DNA from 3 places in the Chryseobacterium sp. R2ACT005 genome. Region 1 is predicted to be linked to each of the others. Evidence: riboswitches for the same ligand, from Rfam matches in the RefSeq annotation. Region 1 holds a riboswitch; each other region holds the start of a gene.
The links. A riboswitch is a leader RNA that binds a small molecule or an ion and turns the genes downstream of it on or off. The one in region 1 is predicted to bind cobalamin.
Positions count from the first base shown of each region.

Region 2: another riboswitch for cobalamin. It lies ahead of ACPF63_RS19545 (TonB-dependent receptor plug domain-containing protein); the one in region 1 lies ahead of ACPF63_RS03800 (acyl-CoA thioesterase).
Region 3: another riboswitch for cobalamin. It lies ahead of metE (5-methyltetrahydropteroyltriglutamate--homocysteine S-methyltransferase); the one in region 1 lies ahead of ACPF63_RS03800 (acyl-CoA thioesterase).

Region 1 covers NZ_CP188192.1:808,299-815,837, forward strand. The annotation lists gene ACPF63_RS03770 (PaaI family thioesterase) at 1-188, opposite strand, end outside; gene ACPF63_RS03775 (1-acyl-sn-glycerol-3-phosphate acyltransferase) at 234-821, opposite strand; gene ACPF63_RS03780 (PspC domain-containing protein) at 1,137-2,858, opposite strand; gene ACPF63_RS03785 (PadR family transcriptional regulator) at 2,870-3,199, opposite strand; gene ACPF63_RS03790 (XAC2610-related protein) at 3,717-4,415, shown strand; gene ACPF63_RS03795 (HD domain-containing protein) at 4,416-5,006, shown strand; gene ACPF63_RS03800 (acyl-CoA thioesterase) at 5,064-5,447, opposite strand; cobalamin riboswitch at 5,567-5,746, opposite strand; gene ACPF63_RS03805 (hypothetical protein) at 5,780-6,580, opposite strand; gene ACPF63_RS03810 (GEVED domain-containing protein) at 6,840-7,539, shown strand, end outside.
Region 2 covers NZ_CP188192.1:4,240,298-4,247,836, reverse strand. The annotation lists gene ACPF63_RS19575 (SCO family protein) at 1-664, shown strand, start outside; gene ACPF63_RS19570 (superoxide dismutase) at 858-1,532, shown strand; gene ACPF63_RS19565 (hypothetical protein) at 1,537-1,908, shown strand; gene ACPF63_RS19560 (MbnP family protein) at 2,106-2,936, shown strand; gene ACPF63_RS19555 (cytochrome-c peroxidase) at 2,953-3,978, shown strand; gene ACPF63_RS19550 (transporter) at 3,991-4,938, shown strand; cobalamin riboswitch at 5,029-5,213, shown strand; gene ACPF63_RS19545 (TonB-dependent receptor plug domain-containing protein) at 5,323-7,356, shown strand; gene ACPF63_RS19540 (YncE family protein) at 7,353-7,539, shown strand, end outside.
Region 3 covers NZ_CP188192.1:2,589,935-2,597,473, forward strand. The annotation lists gene ACPF63_RS11835 (DUF1062 domain-containing protein) at 1-167, opposite strand, end outside; gene ACPF63_RS11840 (aldehyde dehydrogenase family protein) at 684-2,099, shown strand; gene ACPF63_RS11845 (helix-turn-helix domain-containing protein) at 2,227-3,024, shown strand; gene ACPF63_RS11850 (hypothetical protein) at 3,026-3,736, opposite strand; gene metE (5-methyltetrahydropteroyltriglutamate--homocysteine S-methyltransferase) at 3,943-6,246, opposite strand; cobalamin riboswitch at 6,421-6,606, opposite strand; gene ACPF63_RS11860 (Lrp/AsnC family transcriptional regulator) at 6,802-7,263, shown strand; gene ACPF63_RS11865 (enoyl-CoA hydratase/isomerase family protein) at 7,348-7,539, opposite strand, start outside.

The DNA.
Region 1 (7,539 bases):
ACACAGCTTGCTCCTCCGTGCATAATGCCAAACGGCTGATGTGTTCTTGGAAGAACAGGCATAGTGGCAGTAAGGGTTTCATTTTCAAGATCAATATCGATGAATTTTATTTCAAGGGTTTTGGCAAGCGTTACATCTCCCCAGTTATTGATGAATGCTAATATTTCTTCTTTTGTCTGACCTTTCATTTTTTATAATTGATAAATGATGATTGATTAATTTCGTTTTTAGCTTTATTCATTACCGGTTCCCATGATATCAGGATTCCAGTTTTCGGGAACTTTCGGGACAATATCATTTTTTATATAATAGTCCTGAATTTCCTTCATAATTTCTGAAAAGGGAACGGAAGCTATTCTTTCGTAAGGAATAGTATAACCCAGGTAAACAATATTTCTTTTGAAATCACCTGCTGCCAGTACAATAGGAACTTTTGCAGCGAGGGCCATATGATAGAATCCTTTTCTCCATTTCGGAACCCAGCTTCTTGTTCCTTCCGGGGTAATAACAAGACTGAAATCTTCTTTAGAAAACTGGTTGGCTACAAAATTCACCAGATCATTTTTCTGGGTTCTGTCTATACCAATACCGCCAAGACCTTTTACGATACTTCCATACCAGGCTTTGGTGTGGGCATCTTTAATAATGATTTTTAAAGGTTTTTCCAGTGACCAATAGGCGAAATTTCCTAAAATGTATTCCATATTATGGGTGTGAGGTGCTACCACTAGGATACACCTGTTCAGGTTGTTGACATCGCCCTGCAGAACGACCTTCCAGCCTAATATTTTTAACATTGCTTTGCCTATCAGCTTTTTCATAGATTTCTTGAATTAAAAACAAAAAAGTATAACCAAACTTTGGTTATACTTTACAAATATATTGAAATATTATCGCTCTTAAAACAAACCGCTAATTAAATCTACGATTTTCATTACGAATTCCATTGCAAATTGTATCATGATAAAGCTGTGTTTTTGGTTGGTTGGTTATTAAATTTTAGCTCTACGAAATTAAACTTTTTTTTTTACATAAGAAACTAAATATGGCTTTATTTTTACTTTTCTGAGAGAAGAAGAGTGTGAATTTCAAACGGTTGCCATCCACTCACACCTTCTACCACTCTCTGAAGTTAATTATTTAGTTTGTATGGAAATTTCGTTTTTCCCGTCTTTGATTTTGATGTCCATATCTTTATTTGATTTTTTGATATTGGACACTGCAGAATCAATTACTTTCTTTGCCTGGTTGTTCGGAACTTTTTTGCCATTTACGATGATACTGTCTTGATCATCAGAGTTATACTCAATACTAGAACCGTTTACCGTGATTTTATTTTTTTCAATTCTAACGCCGTTGTTATCTTCATCGTTGTCCTGATCTTCATCATTGATACCATCTCCGTCTAAGTCACCATCAATATGGATATGGTTTTTGTTCATTGAAATAACCACTGCTTTTTGCGGAACTACAAGTTCATATTCCAGGCTATAGTCTCTGAATCTGTGTTCATATGGATATTTGATATAGTTTGGAAGTAGTATTTTGTTGTTTACAACTTCTACAGGAACTGTCAGCTGAATTGGGAAATTGTATCCTTTTCCTTCTTTTTTGATGATCAGATAAGGTGTTTTAATATCTGGTTTTCTTGTTACGTCTACAGAGATATAGTCTTCTTCATACACTGATCTTTTGTCAGAATAAATGTCATTATTATAAGCTTTGAAATTCTGAGGAATATTGATTTGCTTTACATCTACATACACTGTATCTGAAGTAGTGTTGATGGCCACATTCTCTACATCTTCCTTACTTCCTCTGTAGATCATGTCTTTTTTAGCCATGCTTATTCCGAAGTACGTTCCCAGTCCGATCAGAAGAAGAAATAAACCTCCTACTACCCATCCGATATTTCTCAGTTTTGTTTTTGGAGAAAATATCTTAATACTTAATAAGCTGAAAAGAATTGCTGGAATTAAGCTTCCGATTACCATCATGGCTGCCAATACTTTATCAAGACCCTGGTCATCCATATAGAATCTTATTTCATTGGCACCAGGAAAGTCTGTATCCATTCCGAAAAGACCGAATAATACAAATACTCCGATAATGCTGCTTACAGCCATCAATACGAAGAATCCTCCTACGATATACTTGAAAACATTCCAGATTCCGCTGCTTGCATTGTTGATATAAGGTTTGTTTTCGTTGTATATTTCTCCGACCCTCTGAGTAGATTCATTGGCAAACTGAACCAATTTATTAGACTCATTCTTAAGATTGTCGAAGTTCATAGGCTTTCCCTGCATTTTCAGGAAATCTGCTGCTGTTTCAGCTTTTGGAAGTACGATCCAAAGGATTACATATAAAAGACCGATCAGTGAAGATGAAATGGCTGCTGTAAAAATTCCTAATACAAAAATTCCCAGCCAGATTGCTCTCATTGCGGTAATATCCATTCCTACATATTGAGCTAAACCTGCGCAAACCCCTGCTACTTTTTGTTTTTCCGGGTCACGGAACAGTTGTTTTTTATCGGAATAATAAGTTCCTGAATTGGTATTTTTGGCAGATGTTTTTTCAGAAAAATAAGCCTCTTCCTGTTCTTCAATTTTTTCCGGGCTTCCGATCTGTGCGATTACCTTTTCTACATCGGTATCATTTATTACTTCACGTTTTCCCAGAGAATCTTTGAAAATCTCCACCATTCTTATTTCTATGTCATGCATTACCTCATCAGCTTCAGAAGCATCCAGTGAGCTTCTCAGAGCGTTCAGGTAATCGCTGAGCTTTATATATGCGTGTTCTTCTATTGTAAAAGAAAAACCTGCGAGTCCTATTGAGAGTGTCTTGTTCATAGCTTTGTTTTTTAATTTTGTTGGGTGATGTTTTTTACTGAGGCTGTCAGCTCATTCCATGTGTTTTGAAGTTCATCCAGGAAAAGTTTTCCTTTTTCTGTGATCTGATAATATTTTCTGGGTGGTCCTCCTGTAGATTCTTCCCATCTGTAAGAGAGAAACTCTCCGTTTTTAAGTCTTGTAAGAAGAGGGTAGAGGGTTCCTTCCACTACATCCAGTTTTCCTTTTTTCAGTTCATCAATAAGATCAGAAACATACATTTCGCGATTATTGATGAGACTTAGAATACAGAATTCCAGAATTCCTTTTCGCATTTGCGCTTTGGTATTTTCGGTATTCATCTTTGATAAGTTTTGTTAATTAGTTATATAATTTTCGAAGTTCGGAACCTAGCTAGTTGTACCTATTTCGATTTTACATTACAAAGATATGTAAATAAAATGGTATTATGCAATACAAAGTAGTGAAATTTTTAAAATAAATAGTATAAATATTTGATAATCAGATTTATAAATTTTACTATGAATTTTGATAAGAATGAATTTGATCAAAAAATATTTAAATTTTAAATGAAAATGAAAGAAATAAAGAGAAAAAAGTTATCATTCATTAATTATTGCTCATTACCCAAAATATAGCCCCGATAGCAGCGGTTACCCCACAGCGGCTTGGGTTCAGGTACGGAGCGAGGAGTATGAGCGTATAGCGGGAAATAGCTTCTTATTACTGAACACTCTTTTATTTAAAGGCTGTTAAAATGTTTCAGATCCTTACAGATAATAAGGCCGGAATTTTGAGATCGGTATTATGATTCGTATTTTTGTTAGGAAAAAAACACCTAAATCACTTACTATTACCATGAATTTATTCAATAAGTATAAACATTTACCGGCTTTTGTTTTACTGGGGCCTGCATGTTTCGGACAATATCAGTTTGAGGTTAAAAATGCATCAAAGAATTATGATGCAATCATCCAGGTAGAAAATTGCTATGATGGCCGGTGCAGCGGCAAAGGAACTGTAGAATTGTTTGATCATAAAAATACAAAGGTACAGACTTTTGCATCGGATAATCTGGTGTTGGAAACAGATCAGACTGAAAAGCCCAGGCTGGGAAAAATGATCCAGCTGACAAATAAACAGAACTCTGTAATCATTAATGATTTTAATTTTGACGGAACTGAAGATATAGCGGTAAGGAACGGGAATATGGGAAACTATAGCGCTGCTTCCTATGACGTTTATGTATTCAACAGTACAAGAATGGCATTTGTGAAGAGTAAAGAACTTACGGATCTTGCGTCCAGTGCTCTTGATATTTTTGATGTGGATGTGAAACGTAAGCGCCTGATCTCCTATGGAAAATCTGGCTGTTGTGATATTTTTACCACTGAATATGCTGTTGTTCCCAATAAAGGACTTGATAAAGTCTTTGAAAAAGAAGAAGATATGACGGTAGAAGGCCGCGTAAAAGTGATCACTAAAGAAAAGATCAATAATAAATGGGTAACCAAAACAAAGGTGTACCCTTCAGAACAATATAATAGAGAAAAGTAGATGAAAATTCAGAAAGAGATTGATTTTATCCTGGCAGTGGATGCCTTGAAAAATGTACAGCGAAGAAATTATAATGCTGATGATTCCCGAAGAGAGAATACTGCGGAACATTCATGGCAGATCATCATTCTTGCTCAGATTCTTTATCCATATGCTAAAAACCGTGCAGATATTGATCTGTTGAGAGTGATAAGAATGCTTTCCATTCACGATTTGGTAGAGATAGAAGCTGGGGATACCTTTATTTTTGATGAAAAAGCAATGGTAGGGAAGTTTGACAGAGAGAAAGCATCTGCACAAAAGATTTTCGGTATCCTGGATGAGCCTTTGCGTACAGAGTTCTTCAATCTATGGCTTGAGTTTGAAGATGAGAAAACACCGGATGCTATTTTTGCCTGTGGAATCGACAGAATTATGCCATTTATCTTAAATTCCCATACTTCAGGAAAAAGCTGGACGGAAGCCGGAGTAACAGAAAAACAAATCCGGAATATGCTTGAAAATGCTATCAGCAGAGCATCGGATGAAATGGGAGAAGCCTTTGAACTGCTGCTGAGCAGAAGCCTGGAAACTGAAAAAGTTGTGAAATAAATTTATTGAAAATAGAATAAGTTTCGGGCGGCCAAAGGCCGCCCGAAACTTTATCATTTATAGTATCTGGATTGGTTTCTTGAATTCGTCAATCGCTACAAAAGTAAAATCACCTACAATGGCTTTTTCTCTTTCATAAGAATACATCTGCTCGGTATAGATCTCAACATTTACTTTCATACTGGTTTTTCCTACGTATGAAACTTTGCCAATCAGTTCCACAATAGTTCCGGCTGGAATAGGTTTCTTGAAATCGATCTTGTCACTGCTCACTGTTACCACTCTTTTTCTGGCAAATCGTGTGGCTGTAATAAAAGCTACTTCGTCCATCAGCTGCATGGCCGTACCACCAAAAAGGGTATCGTAATGATTGGTTGTGTTAGGGAAAACCGCTTTAAAGATTCTGGTTTCGGATGCTTCAATTCTTTCTTCTGTAGTCATATATCATTATTAATTAAAGCGAAATGAAAACGATATTAAAACAACAGAATAATGACAGGAACTTAAAGAACCCCCTGAAACAATCCATCAGATCAATACAACTTCAAATCGCGAAAGTTATTTGTTTAAAGAAATAGGCAGGTCTCCTGACTTGTAACATCTTTTATCTCCTTCCCATGCCTCGCACAGTGGATCTTTGATAAAGATTTCAGTTACTTACAGTTGCGCGACAGTCCGTGATTTTCACACGGTTCCCTTTTAATCTGCAGTGATGCAGAACCAATTCCTGTGATGAATAAGCGTAAAACTTTTCGAGTGCAAAAATAATGAATTTATTCCGGATTATGGTAAATAATCTGGCTGATTACTCTTCCTTTCTTGATCGTCCACAGCGTGGTGTATCTGTTTTCTCCTGAACCGTTTATCATGTATAAGAAAATATTATCGGTGTCCAGGGAGGTTACGCCAATATTCTCAAAATCCATAGTAGGCTGGAACATGTTTTTGATGGCTTCTCTTACAAAGACAGAACCTCTTCCGGGTTGTTGTACCCTGATTGATTTGATCTCAGTCATTCCTTCAGGAAGATCATTTCCGATTCCCCAAGGTTTTACCTTATCAATGGTAAGAAGTTTTCCTTCCGCATCTTTTTCCTTTTTACGGTAGCCGGCATTGGAAGGGTAGATATCAATCACAACTTTGCTTCTTTGGGCAGTAGGAACTTTTGGATCAGAATTATCTGTGAAAATAAGTGATTTTCCGTTTTTGGACCTGGAGGGAGTATAGGCCGGAAGCTGGTCTATATAAGCAATACGTTCTTTATTGACCATTCCTTCTTTGTCCAGTGTTTCATAACGTACAAATGGTTTGTCTTCATCCTGTTTTTCAGGATATTTGATCCAGATCCACTCTGTTTCTCCGGGAGCAGGTTTTACATAAACAAATACATCTCCTTTACGCATACGGATCTTGTCTACAATTTTTCTGTAATTGTCTTTATGAACCCGTACATTGGCATATCCTTCTTCAGCTTTTACAACTCCGAAAGGAACTTTATTCTGCCCTTTTACAAAGGCTATAGATAAAATACTGAAAGCGGATAAATAGAATGCTTTGTTTATGAAAGTCATCATGAAAATTTTTTGATCCCCCAAATATATAAATTAAATGCTTTTCAGGAGATAATTTATACCATTGCAGTTCTTTAAAATCTTGTATTTGTTTCAGATGGATTAAAAATGCAGATATCTTATGGGATTATTTTGTATAATAGGTGTGATTTTTGGCTTGTAATTTAAAATGTATTGATAAAATATAACAATAAATGAAATATTTATAAGAATTATTTCAAAAAACGCCCTATTTTTCAGGAGAATTTAAAAACTAATAAACATGACAAAAAGACTACTTTATGTATTCTCTTTTATTTTGGGTATTTCAAGCTTTCAGGCAGAAAACAAGATAGAAGCAGGATCAAAATCTTTATTTTATTGTGATACAAATGCTCCAACAGATGTTGTGGTATCAAATGTTAGCCTTACTTCCGCAACGGTTACCTGGACTGCCGACCCAAATACTCCGAACAATTATGTAAGATACCGGAAAGCTGGCAGTACCACCTGGATGATAGCAACAACGGTATTGCCTGGGCAAAATGTGCTTACTATTGGTATGTTAGAGCCCTGTACAATTTATGAAGTACAAGTCGCAAAAATATGTAACACGATAACGGGAACATGGTCCAATCCTATATTTTTTACAACAGTCATTAATTACTGTGCAAGCGCTTCTACAGATACCAGCATGATGCATATTTCTAATGTGACAGTAAACTCCACAGGGGTTACGGCTCCAATGGTCAGCAACTCCGGCTCATCCAACTATACAGATTACAGAAGCGATATAAGCCGTAGAATAAAGTTTTTTGTAGGAAGTGTGGGCAATAAACTTTCGGTAAGTAATAGCTGGACCGGAACTCCAGGTACAACAACAGTAACTGCATGGATAGATCTCAATGCTAACGGCATTTTTGAATCCAGTGAAAGAGTAATGGTTGCCAATAATGTTACTCAGGCAGCTCCGGCTGTGTCTG
Region 2 (7,539 bases), 1.8 Mb from region 1:
AAAAACCAATAATAAAAGTAAGGTAATCATACCGATCGCATTATTTGCATTGCTTTTTCTGGGAATAGGGATAGGAATGGGGTATTTTAAAAAGAACCTTTATACCGTGATGAAAGTTCCCGATTTTGAACTGACGGATCAGAACAGCAAAAAAATCACCAATAAAGATATGTTGGGTAAGGTATATCTTGTAGAGTTTTTCTTCAGCAAATGTCCTACAATATGTCCGGTGATGAATACCAATATGAAGGCTATTCAGAACCAGGTCAATGATCCCAACTTCGGCATCATTTCCATCAGCATTGATCCGGAAAATGATACCCCTGAAGCTTTAAAAGAACATGCTAAAAGAATAGGGGAGACATCTCCCAACTGGCATTTCCTGACAGGAGACCGTACATACATTGGTGATCTTGCTGATAAATTTAATATCTACGTAGGTGACAAGGAAGATGAAGGAGAAAGCCTGAACCACAGCGGAATGATTGCCCTGGTAGATCAGAATGGAAATATCAGATGCAGATATAACAAAGAAAATATGCCGATTCTGTATTATTCAGGATTAAATTATGGAGATCCGGAAGGTAAAACACCTCTGCTGACGGGAAAGTATCACCCTGACAGAGAAATCCTGATTGAGGATATTAAGAAATTATTGAAATAAGGGAGATGGGAGCGCGAAGCTGGAAGCTGGAAGCTGGAAGTTCTTCCAGACGGTAAAGCTGTAGCGGTTTTTAGATAGCTATAGAAGTAAATAGAAGTTGAAGGATTTATACTTAATGCCAATTACTTCCAGCCTCCATCTCCCATCTTCCAGCTTAGCAAAAAAACATTGTTCAACCATAAACAAAAACGTTATGAAGATTTTGAAAATAGCTGCTGTAACTGCAGTTTTCGCGGCCCAGTTTACACTGGCTCAGTTTAAGCAGACACCTCTGCCATACGCTTATAATGCTCTGGAAGGAAATATTGATGCCCAGACTATGGAAATTCATTATTCAAAACATGCGGCAGCGTATGTAGCTAACCTGAATAAAGCAATTACAGGAACTCCACAGGAAAAGGAAACGTTGTTTCAGATTCTTTCCAATGTTTCAAAACTGCCTGCTGCAGTAAGAAATAATGCGGGAGGACATTATAACCACGAACTGTTCTGGACTGTTCTGACCCCTCAAAAAAATACACAGCCTTCTGCAAAATTAGCAAAAGCCATCACTGAAACTTTCGGAAGTATAGATGCTTTTAAAGAAAAAATGGCTAAAGCCGGAGCGGATCGTTTCGGTTCAGGATGGGCCTGGCTTTCTGTAGGAAAAGATGGAAAATTGTTTGTTTCCTCTACTCCTAACCAGGACAACCCTTTGATGGATGTGGTAGAAGAAAAAGGAACTCCTATTTTCGGAATTGATGTCTGGGAACATGCTTATTATTTAAAATATCAGAACAAAAGAGCAGATTATCTTACCGCTATCTGGAACGTGACGAACTGGAAAGAGATCAGCAGAAGATATGACGAAGCTTTAAGTAAGAAATAGTCTGATGAAATTATTTTACAGCATACTTTTTACTTTATATATGGTGCTAAGACCTTTGGTGCCAGTGGTAGAGTATGCTGTAAATTATGATTATATCATTAAAGTTCTCTGTGTGAATAAATCCAGGCCAGAAATTCACTGCAATGGAAAGTGTTACTTGAGCAAAGAGCTGGCAAAAGCCAATAACGAGACAGAGTCTACTCCTTTCAATAAAATAAAAAACTCAGGACAGAAAATTCTTGATATATATATATTGCCTGAGATAACAGAGGTTATCATTACTGGAAAAATTATACTTTCCAATTTCAACTTTATCTATGAAACAGCATATTCTTTTCTGTTTCTGACTCACATTTTCAAACCACCGGTTTTTTAAGTTAAACCATCACTATTCAACCACAAAAGTCACAAAGCTTACATCAATTAAAAATCAAAGATTTAAAAAAGTGTAAGTGTTCTTATTGTGCATAAAATCTATCACTTAAAAACTTAAGTGTAGGACTTTTGTGCCTTTTGTGGTAAAAAAGAATGTTTTCACATTACATAATTAGTATTCAACTTAAAAAATCAACAATGAAAATCTATAAATTTTTATCACTATTCTTTATTGCCTTTACTTTATTCTCTTTTGCAGCCTGCGAAAGCAGCAGGGATGACGAAAATCCACAGGATACCACACCCGGAAAACTTCAGATCAAATTTGAAAACGGATTTAATAATGTAGGAGATGTTGTTTTAAATCAGACGGTTCAGACTTCTTCTCAGGGACAAAAACACAATTTTTCGGCTTTAAAATATGTCATCAGTAACATATCACTGATAGACGAAAATGGAAATGAATTTAAATACAATGAAAACAATCCTGATAAAGGCGCTTTCATAGTAGATCAGGTGGATGCGGTAGCCGGAATTATATACCTGAATCTGGATGGTATTCCGAAAAACAATTATAAGAAAATAAAATTCGGATTGGGAATCAGCCAGAAAGCCTACTTACTGGGACAAGACGGGCAAGCGGAATTCTGGACAAAAGCCAAGCAGAAAGGGCTGACGTGGTCATGGGCTGCCGGGTATATTTTTGTGAAACTGGAAGGGAAATATGGAAATGATGCCCCTTCAAAGGAATTTATGAATCATACAGGAAATATGGGAAATGTTACCGCTAATGAACAGGCTGACCTATACCGTGAAATCACATTGAATCTTCCGACAACAGCAAGAGTGACGGGACAAATTCGTCCTTCTGTCCATATTCTTGCGGATCTGAATCAGTTTTTGAGTGGAGATAAAGCGCTTACCCTTACTACAACTAATGATATGTTGATGGGCTCAAACCAGCATTTGGTAGACGTTACCAATAACCTTACCAAAATGTTTAAAGTAGACCACGTTCACAATGATTAATTTTCTTATTAAAAGGATGTTGGTTCTGCTTGTATTGATTATGAGCTGTATTTCCTGTTCTGATGAGGTGATTCAGCCACTGGAAAAAGATGAAGCATACAATCTGCAGTTTCCTTCTTATTTTCCGGAAATGACTTTCGATAAATCAATCACTCCGGTAACCAAAAACGGAGTAGAGTTGGGTCGAAAATTATTCTATGAAGGAAGACTTTCCCGAAACAATACCATTTCATGCGGCTTCTGTCATATTCAGGAAAACGCATTCACCCATCACGGACATACTGTAAGTCATGGCGTAGATGACAGAATAGGAATCAGAAATGCGCCGCCCATTCAGAACATGGCTTTTTTAAAAAGATATATGTGGGACGGAGTGATTCATAACCTCAATGAACAACCGATAAGCCCTATTACAGATGTCAATGAGATGGACAGTTCTATACCGGAAGCCATTTCAAAAATAAAAGATGATCAGAAATATAAAAAACTTTTCAGGGAAGCGTACGGAGATGAAACCATTACCGGAGAAAGAATTCTAAAAGCACTGTCACAGTTTATGGCTTCTTTAATTTCTGCAGATTCAAAATATGACAGGTTCAGGCAGGGAAAAGAGCAGTTTACTTCTACAGAATCTCAGGGAATGGCTTTGTTCGGACAGAAATGCGCCTCTTGCCATAGCGGAGAATTATTTACCGATGAGAGTTTTAGAAATACAGGAATGTATTATAACACGGAATTCAAAGATGCAGGACGTTACAGAGTTACTCTTAATCAGGTAGACTGGATGAAATTCCGTGTTCCAAGTTTGAGAAACGTAGAATATACAGCACCTTATATGCATGACGGAAGGTTTTACACATTAGATGCTGTACTCAATTTCTATTCAGATCAGGTAGAAGATAATGCCAATCTGGATCCACAGCTGAAACAGAATGGTCATACAGGAATAGCCATGAATAGTCAGGAAAAACAGTCGATTATTGCTTTCCTGAAAACATTATCAGACAAAAGTTTTATATCCAACCCAAAATTTGCAGAATAAATTATAGAAAACATGAAGAAGATTATCGTAATATTAAGTTTGATTTTGTTTGGCCAGTATCAAGCGAAGACTATTAAAGACAGTATTTATATTGCTCCGGACAGCTTCAGTAGATTTGATTTTGATGATGACTGTGATGCATGTGGCTGTGCTGCCGGTAACGGATCTTCAGGCTTTGAATCTTTATTGAATCCACAGTTTATCGGAATCAAATACTTTGCACAGCATTACAAAGCAAAAGAAAATTTATTTGTAAAAGATCTTACACAGGATCAGTATTTTAATACCTTACAGCTATGGGGAAAAATTCCATTGACTAAAAAACTAAGTGTATATGCAAGTCTGCCATTTCATTTTCATGAAAAAAGGACTATGCAGGGAGATATCAAAATCAACGGAATCGGAGATCTGAACCTGATGGGAATCTATCAGCTAATGAGCTCTAAAGATAATTTCCATCACGTGAGCGGAGGTTTGGGCGTGAAAATTCCTTTGGGAAAGTTTGATGAAAAAGGAGCATCCGGAGTCAATCCGAGTTTTCAGTTGGGAACCGGAAGCTGGGATTATCAGGCGGCTTTGAATTATAAATTTCAGAAGAATAAAATAGCTGTATTGGTCAATACAGACTATACGATTAAAACAGAGAATAAGAAAAATTACCGTTTTGGAAACCAGTGGAACTACGCTGCAACAGGATTTTATCAGGTTGCAGGAAATGAAAAATCTATCTTTTCTGTAAAAACCGGAGTGCAGGGAGAAGTGTATGCTCAGAATAAACAATTTGATGAAGCGCTACCGAATACTGCCGGAAGTGCATTGTATGGGAAGATTGGGTTTGAAGCCTCTTATAAAAAACTGAGCCTGGGAAGTGAACTCATGCTTCCTATGTATACCCATTTGGCTGGTGGTGATATTGAAGCAAAATCCAGATTTAGTATTTTCCTGAATATCGGAATTTAAATAAAACCCCTTTTTAATCATGTTAAAGCTCCTTCGGGAGCTTTAATTGTTTATGAATCATGATTTTAATTGGGGGTTAGGAATAATTTTTTATCTTTGCCGAAATTTGGTGAGCCATAAAAAGCTCTTAAAAGGGAATCCGGTGAAAATCCGGAACAGACCCGCTGCTGTAAGCTCCGCACCAAGATTTTTGAAGAATATATCCACTGTTTTTTAATGGGAAGGATTTCAAAAATGGAGTAAGTCAGAAGACCTGCCAGAAAATAATCGTTTGACGCTTTCGTGGAATAAAGCTTAGGACATCAATGATTCTGTGCAGTGACAGCTGTGCTTTGTCGTTGTATTCTTATATCCATTAGCGTCTTCATTATCCTAAATGAGCTAATGGCGGCAAAACTAATTACTTCTGCAATTCATAAAGCTGTTTTCACAATACTGGTGTTAACATCTCACCTTTTGTCTTCTCAAACCAAGAAAAAAGACAGTGTTCAGGAAGAATCAATCAAAGGGATCAACCTTTACAAGAAAAACTTCAAAGAAATTCTTCCGGCACAAACTCTGCAGGGCGAGCAGCTGGAAAGACTGAACAGTCATTCTGTAGCAGATGCTCTTCGGTATTTTTCCGGTGTTCAGATCAAAGACTATGGAGGGATTGGCGGATTGAAAACCATTAATGTCCGAAGCCTTGGAAGTCAGCATGTAGGCGTTTTCTATGATGGAATTCAACTGGGAAATGCACAGAACGGACTGGTAGATCTGGGAAGATATTCTTTGGATGATCTGGAAGAAATATCATTGTATAACGGGCAGAAAAGCGAGATTTTTCAGCCGGCAAAAGATTTCGGTTCTTCGGGATCTATCTATTTACAGCCTAAAACACCCGTATTTAAAGGAATAAAGAAAACCAATCTTGTGATAAGAGCAAAAAGTGCCTCCATAGACCTTTTTAATCCGTCATTCCGATTGGAACAGAAAATTTCAGACAGAACTTCTGCCAGCTTCAGTGGAGAATTTCTGCAGAGTGATGGGATTTACAGATTTCGGTATGCCAAGAAATATCCTGATGGACAGCAGGCTTATGATACGATTGCAAAGAGACAGGACTCAGATATCAAAGCGAAACGTTTTGAAACTTCGTTAAACGGAACTTTAAATAACGGAAGCTGGAATGTAAGAGGCTATGGTTATATTTCAGACCGTGGAACGCCGGCTCCTATTGTGAATGGCCGTTTTGGAGGAAGGGGAGCAAGACTTTCTGATGAAAATTATTTCGTGCAGGCCAATCTTCGGAAAAAACTGTTTCCCAGATTTGAAACTCAGCTGAAAGCAAAGTTTGCCTACGATTACACTCATTTTATGGATACTGTTCGCTCGCAGTCTATTATTCATACCGATAACACCTATATCCAACGAGAGCTCTATCTTTCCTCATCCAATATCTATTCTATCACATCCAATTGGGATGTCAGTCTGAGCGGGGATTTTCAGTACAATAATCTGGATGCCAATCTGGATAACTTTTCTTATCCTACACGTTACACTACATTGGTTGCATTGGCAACAACGTATCAGTGGAACAGATTCAAGATCCTGGGCAGCCTTTTAGGAACTTTTACTTTTGAAGAAGTAAGAAAAAATAAAAGACCCGGAGACAGCAGAGAATGGACCCCCGCTGTATTTATGAGCTACCAGCCTGAAATAATTCCTGAACTTACTTTAAGAGCTTTCTATAAAAGGATTTTCCGACTGCCAACCTTCAATGATCTGTATTACACTAATATCGGAAATACTTACCTGAAGCCGGAATTTACCAATCAGTATGATGTAGGATTTACGTATCAGAAGAATTATAAAAACCGATTCTTTACATCCTTTTATGCTAAAGTAGACGGTTATTACAACAAAGTACAGGATAAGATTGTTGCAGCCCCTAACGGAAGTATGTTCCGCTGGCTGATGATGAACCTTGGACGGGTTGAAATCATAGGTGCTGACGTGAATGTTCAGGCAGAAATGCAGTTAGGAAAAGTAAAACTGAGACCCTTGCTTTCCTACACTTACCAAAGCGCAAGAGATATGACAGATCCGGAGGATACATTCTACCGAAATCAGATTCCTTACACACCATGGCATAGTGGCTCCTTCACCCTGATGGCGGACTATAAAGACTGGAGTTTCAATTACAGTGCGATGTATGTAGGAGAAAGGTATGATGTGAACCAGGACAACATTCAATACAATTATGTACAACCCTGGTATACCCATGATCTGTCTGTTCAGAGAAAATTCAACTGGGCGAATCATCAATTTAAAGTAAGCCTTGAGATGAATAATATTTTCAACCAATATTATGATGTAGTGATCAATTATCCGATGCCGGGAAGAAACTTTAAACTTATTCTAAATTTTACCTTATGAGAAAACTAAACTTTTATTTTTTATTTCTTGTCTTAGCTTTTCTTAGTTCATGCCGTACGGATGATATTATTGTCCGCCAGGAAGTGGTAGAGGGACTTCCATCAGAAAATACAGCAATCAAAGGTTTCTACATGCTGAATGAAGGAAATATGGGAAGCAACAAATGTACCTTGGATTTTTTTG
Region 3 (7,539 bases), 1.8 Mb from region 1:
CTGCATTTTACACATCGGTAAATCAACCATATATCTATATTCTTTTTTTGAGCATTCAATCTGAATTTATCGCTGCAATAAAATCTGTCACTGTTACAATGATTGCATTTCTTTTTTAGTAAGGGAGTATTTTTCGCTTTTACCTCCCAAATATGTTTTGTACTCATTACTTATAATCGTGCTTGCTATTCTTTGTTGGATTTTTTCCATATTATTCACGCATTACAAGAAGGTTGATACATCTGAGATTTACCCACAGACTATTCTTAAGGTATAATTTGAACTGTATTTCAGTCTTTTAAAATCATAATGATGAAGACGAAAACAACAGATATAGCTGCCTTTGGCAGGCAATGCATAATATGATGAAATGAAAACCTGTTCGGGTAGAATTACCCAAACGAAAGAACGATCAGCCTGTGGTTACGGAGACTGATACTAAGCAGTAATAAGTTTAAGTGTTGTTCTCAAAACGACCTGTTTACTTGGTTATGATAAAAATAATCATTTTCAGTGAAGAGCAGGCCATTTTTTCATATTAATTCAAAAAAAAAACAAGCAGCCTTTATTTCCCATAGAAATTGGTTTCTTAAAAATGAACCATACAACAAATAAAAATTGAACCATACAGCAAACTTACCTTTTCTGTTTCTGACGAACTTTGTGGTATTAAAATCATCAAAATGAAACAGATTAATAAAATTTACATCAACGGTGAGTTTGTTACACCGAATGGAACAGAAACATTTGACCTTATCAATCCTGCGACCAATCAAAAAACCGGAGAAGTCGTTCTTGGAAATGAAGAAGATACCCGAATGGCTATCGCTGCAGCGAAGAAAGCTTTTACAACCTTTTCAAAAACTACAAAAGAAGAACGCATCAGATTACTTCAAAAACTTCATGAAGCGGTTAGTAAACGGGAAGATGAACTGGTTTCTGTGATGGTGGAGGAATATGGAGGAACCCTGCAGTTCTGCAGGATGAGTGTTCAAAACGCAATTTCAGCCTTTACAACAACCATTACGACTCTGGAATCATATGACTTTGAAAAAACAGTCGGCCATTCCAAAGTACGTTTTGAATCTTTGGGAGTAGTAGGAATCATTACCCCATGGAATGCCAGCAATAGTTTTATCTGCAACAAACTGGCTACCGCTATTGCTGCCGGATGTACAGCCGTCATCAAACCAAGTGAAATGAGTGCTGCACAAACTCAGCTGCTTACTGAATGTTTCCATGAAGCCGGTTTGCCTGCAGGGATATTCAATATTGTAAATGGGTTAGGAAATGTAGTGGGCGCAGAAATTACCCAGCATCCCGATATCGCAAAAATTTCTTTCACCGGATCCACAGTTACAGGAAAAGCTATTGCCAAAGGAGCCGTAGATACTATGAAAAGAGTAACACTTGAACTTGGCGGAAAGTCTCCGAATATCATTCTTGAAGATGCCGATCTGGAAAAAGCTATTCCTATGGCTGTTTTTGGAGCCTATATGAACAACGGACAGGCTTGCATCGCTCCTACCCGTCTGCTTGTTCCTATCAACAGATTGAATGAAGTGAATGAACTGGCTAAAAAAGCAGCAGAACAGGTAAAAGTAGGAAACCCTAATGAAGAAGATACCCTTGTAGGACCTATGGTAAGTGCAAAACAGTTTGAAAGGGTACAAAGCTACATCCGTCTTGGACAGGAAGAGGGAGCAACTTTGCTCGCAGGTGGTGAAGGTAAACCGGAAGGTCTTGAAAATGGTAATTTTGTAAAAGCAACCATCTTTACCAATGTTCGTAATGATATGCGTATCGCTCAGGAGGAAATCTTCGGGCCGGTACTGTCTATCATTCCTTATGCTAATGAAGAGGAAGCGGTTGCTATTGCCAATGACACCACTTATGGTCTGGCAGCTTACATCAGCTCTTCTGATAAAGAACATGCAGAACGTATTGCTGCACAGATTGATGCCGGAAGAATCTGTATCAATGGATTTTCACATGATCCTTATGCTCCTTTCGGTGGGTTTAAGCAAAGTGGCATCGGCCGTGAGTATGGTGTATTCGGATTGGAAGCTTATCTGGAACCCAAGACCATTCTTGCTTAATATTAAAATCCTCAAAGTCTGTAAATAGCGGGCTTTGAGGATTTAAACAATAGGTAATCCATTATTGATACTAAAAAAGTTTTGTAAGTTTGAAAAAAGAATCGATCAAGAAATAACTACCTGAGCCATGAGCGAAAATAATATTCTTTTACCTATTAATTACTCCTGTCATTTTTCAGAATTCAGGGAAGGAGAACAATTTGCACGAATCCATAGTCTGGGACTGGTTATTTCCGGGGAAATGGAACTGAATGACGGTACCACAAAGACAATATTTAAAGAAGGGGAACTTTATTCTGCAAGAAAAAACCGTCTCCTTAAGTTTGCAAAATACCCTCCTAAAGATGGAGAGATAAGAACGGTAACCATTTATTTTGATGAAGCCATCTTACGTGATTTCAGCCGTGAGTATGGATATCAGGCAGAGAAGAAGGATAATATTCCGGCTTTTATAAAACCGGATCAAAAGGCATTAACTTCTTTTATGTACTCTTTACTGGCCTATGAAGAACTTCCTGCTTCTACAGAACTTCTGCGTCTCAAACAGAAAGAAGCTTTACTTCTGATGTTGAGCGATGATCCGGGTCTTAAAGATATTTTATTTGATTTCTCTGAGCCTTACAAAATAGATATTGAAACTTTTATGAACAAAAACTTTCATTTCAATGTCAATGTAGAACGATTTGCTTATTTAACAGGGCGAAGTCTGTCTGCCTTTAAAAGAGATTTTCAAAAAATATTTGGGATACCGCCAAGACAATGGCTGCAGCTTCGGCGATTGAAGGAAGCTCATTTTCTGCTTACGCAAAAAGGGAGATCGGTTTCCGATATTTATCTGGATTTGGGCTTTGAAAATTTATCTCATTTCTCCTTTGCATTTAAAAAGCAGTTTGGCTATCCACCGAGCTCATTACAGGCAAAATAACTTAGACTTCATCTAAAAAAATGTATCTGAAAGCGAGGATCACCAGAATGACAACAGCTATTGTAATAATTTTCACTTTCATATCGCTTTTAAGGTGGTCAGGAGCATAGCGCAATGTTTTTTCATCAAGATAAAAATCCTTGTAAACCTCAGAATCAATTTTGAGATCGGGGCGAAAAGTCTGTACTCCTTTCAGAAAATGTCCAATAAGATCATACCGGTTTTTAAGTGGAATCACATCCAGATTGATCAGTTTCTTTTTGGGTTTTCCGGTTTCATCTTTTTCATGAACATATAGATTTTTTCTGAAATTACTATATTTTCCGAGATTCTGAGATTCTGAATAAATATCTTTTGTATAGGAGTCCTTGCTTTTGATCAAATCCTGGTATTTAATTTCTGACAGTATTTTCTCTTTTCTGTTGAGAAACAGGATTCCCTGATGATTGATCAGCAGACCACTGATTTTCTCATCCTGATTTCTGATCATTTGATAAGCCAGCCACCCTGCCAGCAGGCCAGTAATCAAAAAGAATAAAAAGAAGATCATGTCAGATGCGGTATCTGTAGAAGTATGTGAAACAGCATCAATAAAAAATCCCAGTAAAATAACCGCAATGACAGCAAAAAGGATGACAATACTCCATCTTATTCTGGCTATGTATTCCGGGCTGTAGGTTTCTGATTTCATTTCAGAAAATGATTCTTTCATATTTAAATGTATATTTCGTTGGTTATCAGTTTTTCAATGTATTTTTAAGACTTATCTGTCAAAATACATCGGGCAGCAAAAATACGATATAAAAATGAATAGAATATTAAATGATCACCCTATTTTTATCTTTTTAAAATAACAGATCGTGCTATGAAAATCATAACACGATCTGAATTGTTGAATATAATTATTTTAAAGTTTTTTTAAAGTGCATATTCTACGGAGGCTTCTTTAGCCGCGGCCACCATTGCAATCAAAGCTTTTTCTGTTTCTTCCCAGTGTCTTGTTTTCAGTCCGCAGTCCGGATTTACCCAAAGTTGATTGGCAGGAATTACGTTTTGAGCTTTTCTCAACAGTTCAATCATTTCTTCTTTTGACGGAACCCTTGGGGAATGGATATCGTATACTCCGGGACCAATTTCATTCGGATATCTGAAATCTGCAAAAGCATTCAGCAGTTCCATCTGAGAACGGGAACATTCTATGGTAATCACATCTGCATCCATATCAGCAATGTTTTCAATAATATCATTGAATTCCGAATAGCACATATGGGTATGAATCTGTGTAGCATCTTCCACTCCGCTTGCTGAAATTCTGAAAGCTTCTACGGCCCATTTCAGGTAGTTCTGCCAGTCTGTCTTTCTTAATGGAAGCCCTTCTCTTATCGCAGGCTCATCAATCTGAATAATTCTGATTCCTGCTTTTTCAAGATCCACAACCTCATCACGGATAGCCAGAGCAATTTGCTTACATGTCTCTGAACGGGGCTGATCATCACGTACAAAAGACCATTGTAAGATCGTAACAGGACCTGTGAGCATTCCTTTTACCCATTTTTCAGTCTGGGATTGTGCATATTGGGACCAATATACCGTCATTGGTGTCGGGCGGGAAACATCACCGAAGATCACAGGAGGCTTTACACAACGGCTTCCGTAGCTTTGTACCCAGCCATTTTTCGTAAATACAAAACCTTCCAGCTGCTCTCCGAAATATTCTACCATATCGTTACGTTCAAATTCCCCGTGAACCAATACATCTATTCCTATTTCTTCCTGCCAGTTGATGGTTCTCTGGGTCTCTTCTTTCAGTAAAGTATCATACTGCTCTGCCGTCAGCTCTCCTTTTTTGAATTTTGCTCTCCAGCTTCTTACCTCAGTGGTCTGTGGGAATGATCCGATGGTTGTTGTTGGAAATAAAGGAAGCTGCAGTACTTTCTGTTGTTCTTCTTTACGGATTTTGAAAGTATTTATCCTTTGAGCATCTTTTTCAGTAACCGTATTTGCTCTTTGCTTCACGTCATCATTATGAATAAGCGAAGATGTTCTTCTGCTTGCAATTGCTTTTTTATTATCTTCAAAAGCGGCAAGAATCTGTTCATTCTCGGTTTCGGATGCCAGTTCTTTAAGCGTTACCACTTCTGCCACTTTTTGTTTGGCAAAAGCCAGCCAGTTTTTAATTTCCGGATTAAGTGTGGTTTCAAAATCCAGATCACAAGGTGAATGAAGTAATGAAGAGGAAGGAGCAATTAAAACCCTTTCAGATCCTAATTTCTCAACTGCTTTTTGAATGAAAGACAAAGACTTTTCATAATCATTTTTCCAGATATTTCTTCCGTCAACCACACCCAATGAAAGGCCTAAGCTTTCCGGAATGACATTCAGAATATCATCTAACTGTTCAGGGCTTCTAACCAAATCAATGTGTAAAGTATTCACCGGAAGTGATACCGCAAGTGATCCATTATCTTTTAATCCTTCAAAATAAGTGGCAATAATAAATTTCAGTTTCGGGAAACGTTTTCTTATTTCGGTATAAATAAAATGATATGTTTCTTTTGCTTTCTCCGTTAAATCCAATGCCAGAAAAGGTTCATCAAACTGAATCCATTCTGCACCCTGCTCCTGAAGTTTTGTTAGAATCTCTGTATATACGGAAAGAAGGTTTCCAGCCAGATCCAGTTTATCAAATCCTTCTTCTTTCTCTTTTCCTAACAACAGATAAGAAACCAGTCCGATAATGACCGGTTTTGCATTGATTCCTGCCTGCTTTGCTCCTGCAAATTCATTGAAAATTTTATCTGAACTCAGTTTAAACAGTTGATTTTTATAAAACTCGGGAACGATATAGTGATAATTGGTATCAAACCATTTTGTCATTTCCATCGCTGTGATATCCAGTCCTTCTTTCTGATATCCTCTTGCCATGGCAAAATAAAGATCCAGCTCAGAATTGTTTTTTTTAAGCACTACTTCATGATAACGTGTGGGAATTGCCCCTACCACAAGACTCATATCCAATACCTGATCATAATATGAAAAATCATTACAGGGAATAAGGTCTATACCGGCTTCTTTCTGAATGTTCCAGTTTTGGTTACAGATATTTCTGCCCGTATTCAGAAGTTCTTCCAAAAGGATTTTACCTGACCAATATTGCTCGCAGGCTTTTTTGAGTTCTCTTTTGCTACCAATACGCGGATAGCCCAGAATGTGAGTTTGCATTTTTTTTACTTTTTAATTAAACTTAATGGTAAAGTCTTTTAAAAATGCTTCGTAATGTTTTAACGGATAAAAATTTCAGGATCATGATATAACAAACAATACAATTCCCTTGCAGAGAAAGTGTATAAATCCGATATATCATCTGTATGACCCAAAGCTTCAGACCGCGAAAGCATCGTCAATTCAGTAAAGGCAGGTCTCCTGACTTGTAACAGTTTCCGTCATCCTTCCCGCTTTTGGCAGTGGATATATAAGGATAGAAACCTTTGGTATGTTACTTACAGTTGCGCGACAGCTCGTGATTCTCACACGATTCCCTATTAATCTACGTTACGTAAAACCTTTCCTGTTTGATGAAGTATCTCTAAAGAACTGTACTTTTACCTATAACAATGGTCATCAGTAAAAGTTTTTAATTTTGTGTAAAATTAACAATACAGAATAAACACACAATCAAATCTAATTAATTAAGCAAAATAAACTTTTAAAAACATAAATAAAAGCATATAATTCTTTACATTTGACTGTTTTTATAATCTAAAAGAATAATATTCTGTGGAACAACTCGATGATAAGGATGTACAGCTGCTGAGGCTGCTCCAGAAAAATGCAAAACTGACCGTTAAAGAGCTTGCTAAAGAAGTGAACCTCTCCACTTCACCTGTTTTTGAAAGAGTAAAAAGATTGGAACAGGAAGGGTTTGTGAAAAGATATGCCGCTGTTCTTGATGCTGAAAAACTCAACCGTGGGTTTACGGTTTTCTGTCAGATCAAGCTGAAAATTCACGACCGATCTGTAGGTTATGATTTTGTGAAAGAAATTTTAGAAATTGAAGAAGTTGCAGAATGCTACAATATTTCCGGAGATTTTGATTTTCTTCTGAAAGTTCAGGTACGGGATATGAAACATTACCAGGATTTTGTGTTTAATAAACTGGGATCTGTAGATTCTATAGGGAGCACTCACAGTACGTTTGTGATGGCTGAGGTGAAAAACAATCATGGAATCACCATATAATAAAAATGGAAAATTGAGAATTGAAAATGGAAAATGATACTTAACTTAAACCATGCTATTTTCAATTCTCTATCTTCCAATGTATTAATTTCCTTTAAAGTCCGGGGTTCTTTTTTCTATAAATGCCCCGATACCTTCATGGTGGTCTTCTGTTGTAAACAACTCTCCGAATAATGCAGCTTCCTGTTTTAACCCATCCGTAATGTGCAGTTCAAATCCTGTATTTAAAGACTGTTTCGCTTTTGCCACAGCTACAGGTCCTCTTGCGGCAATTGT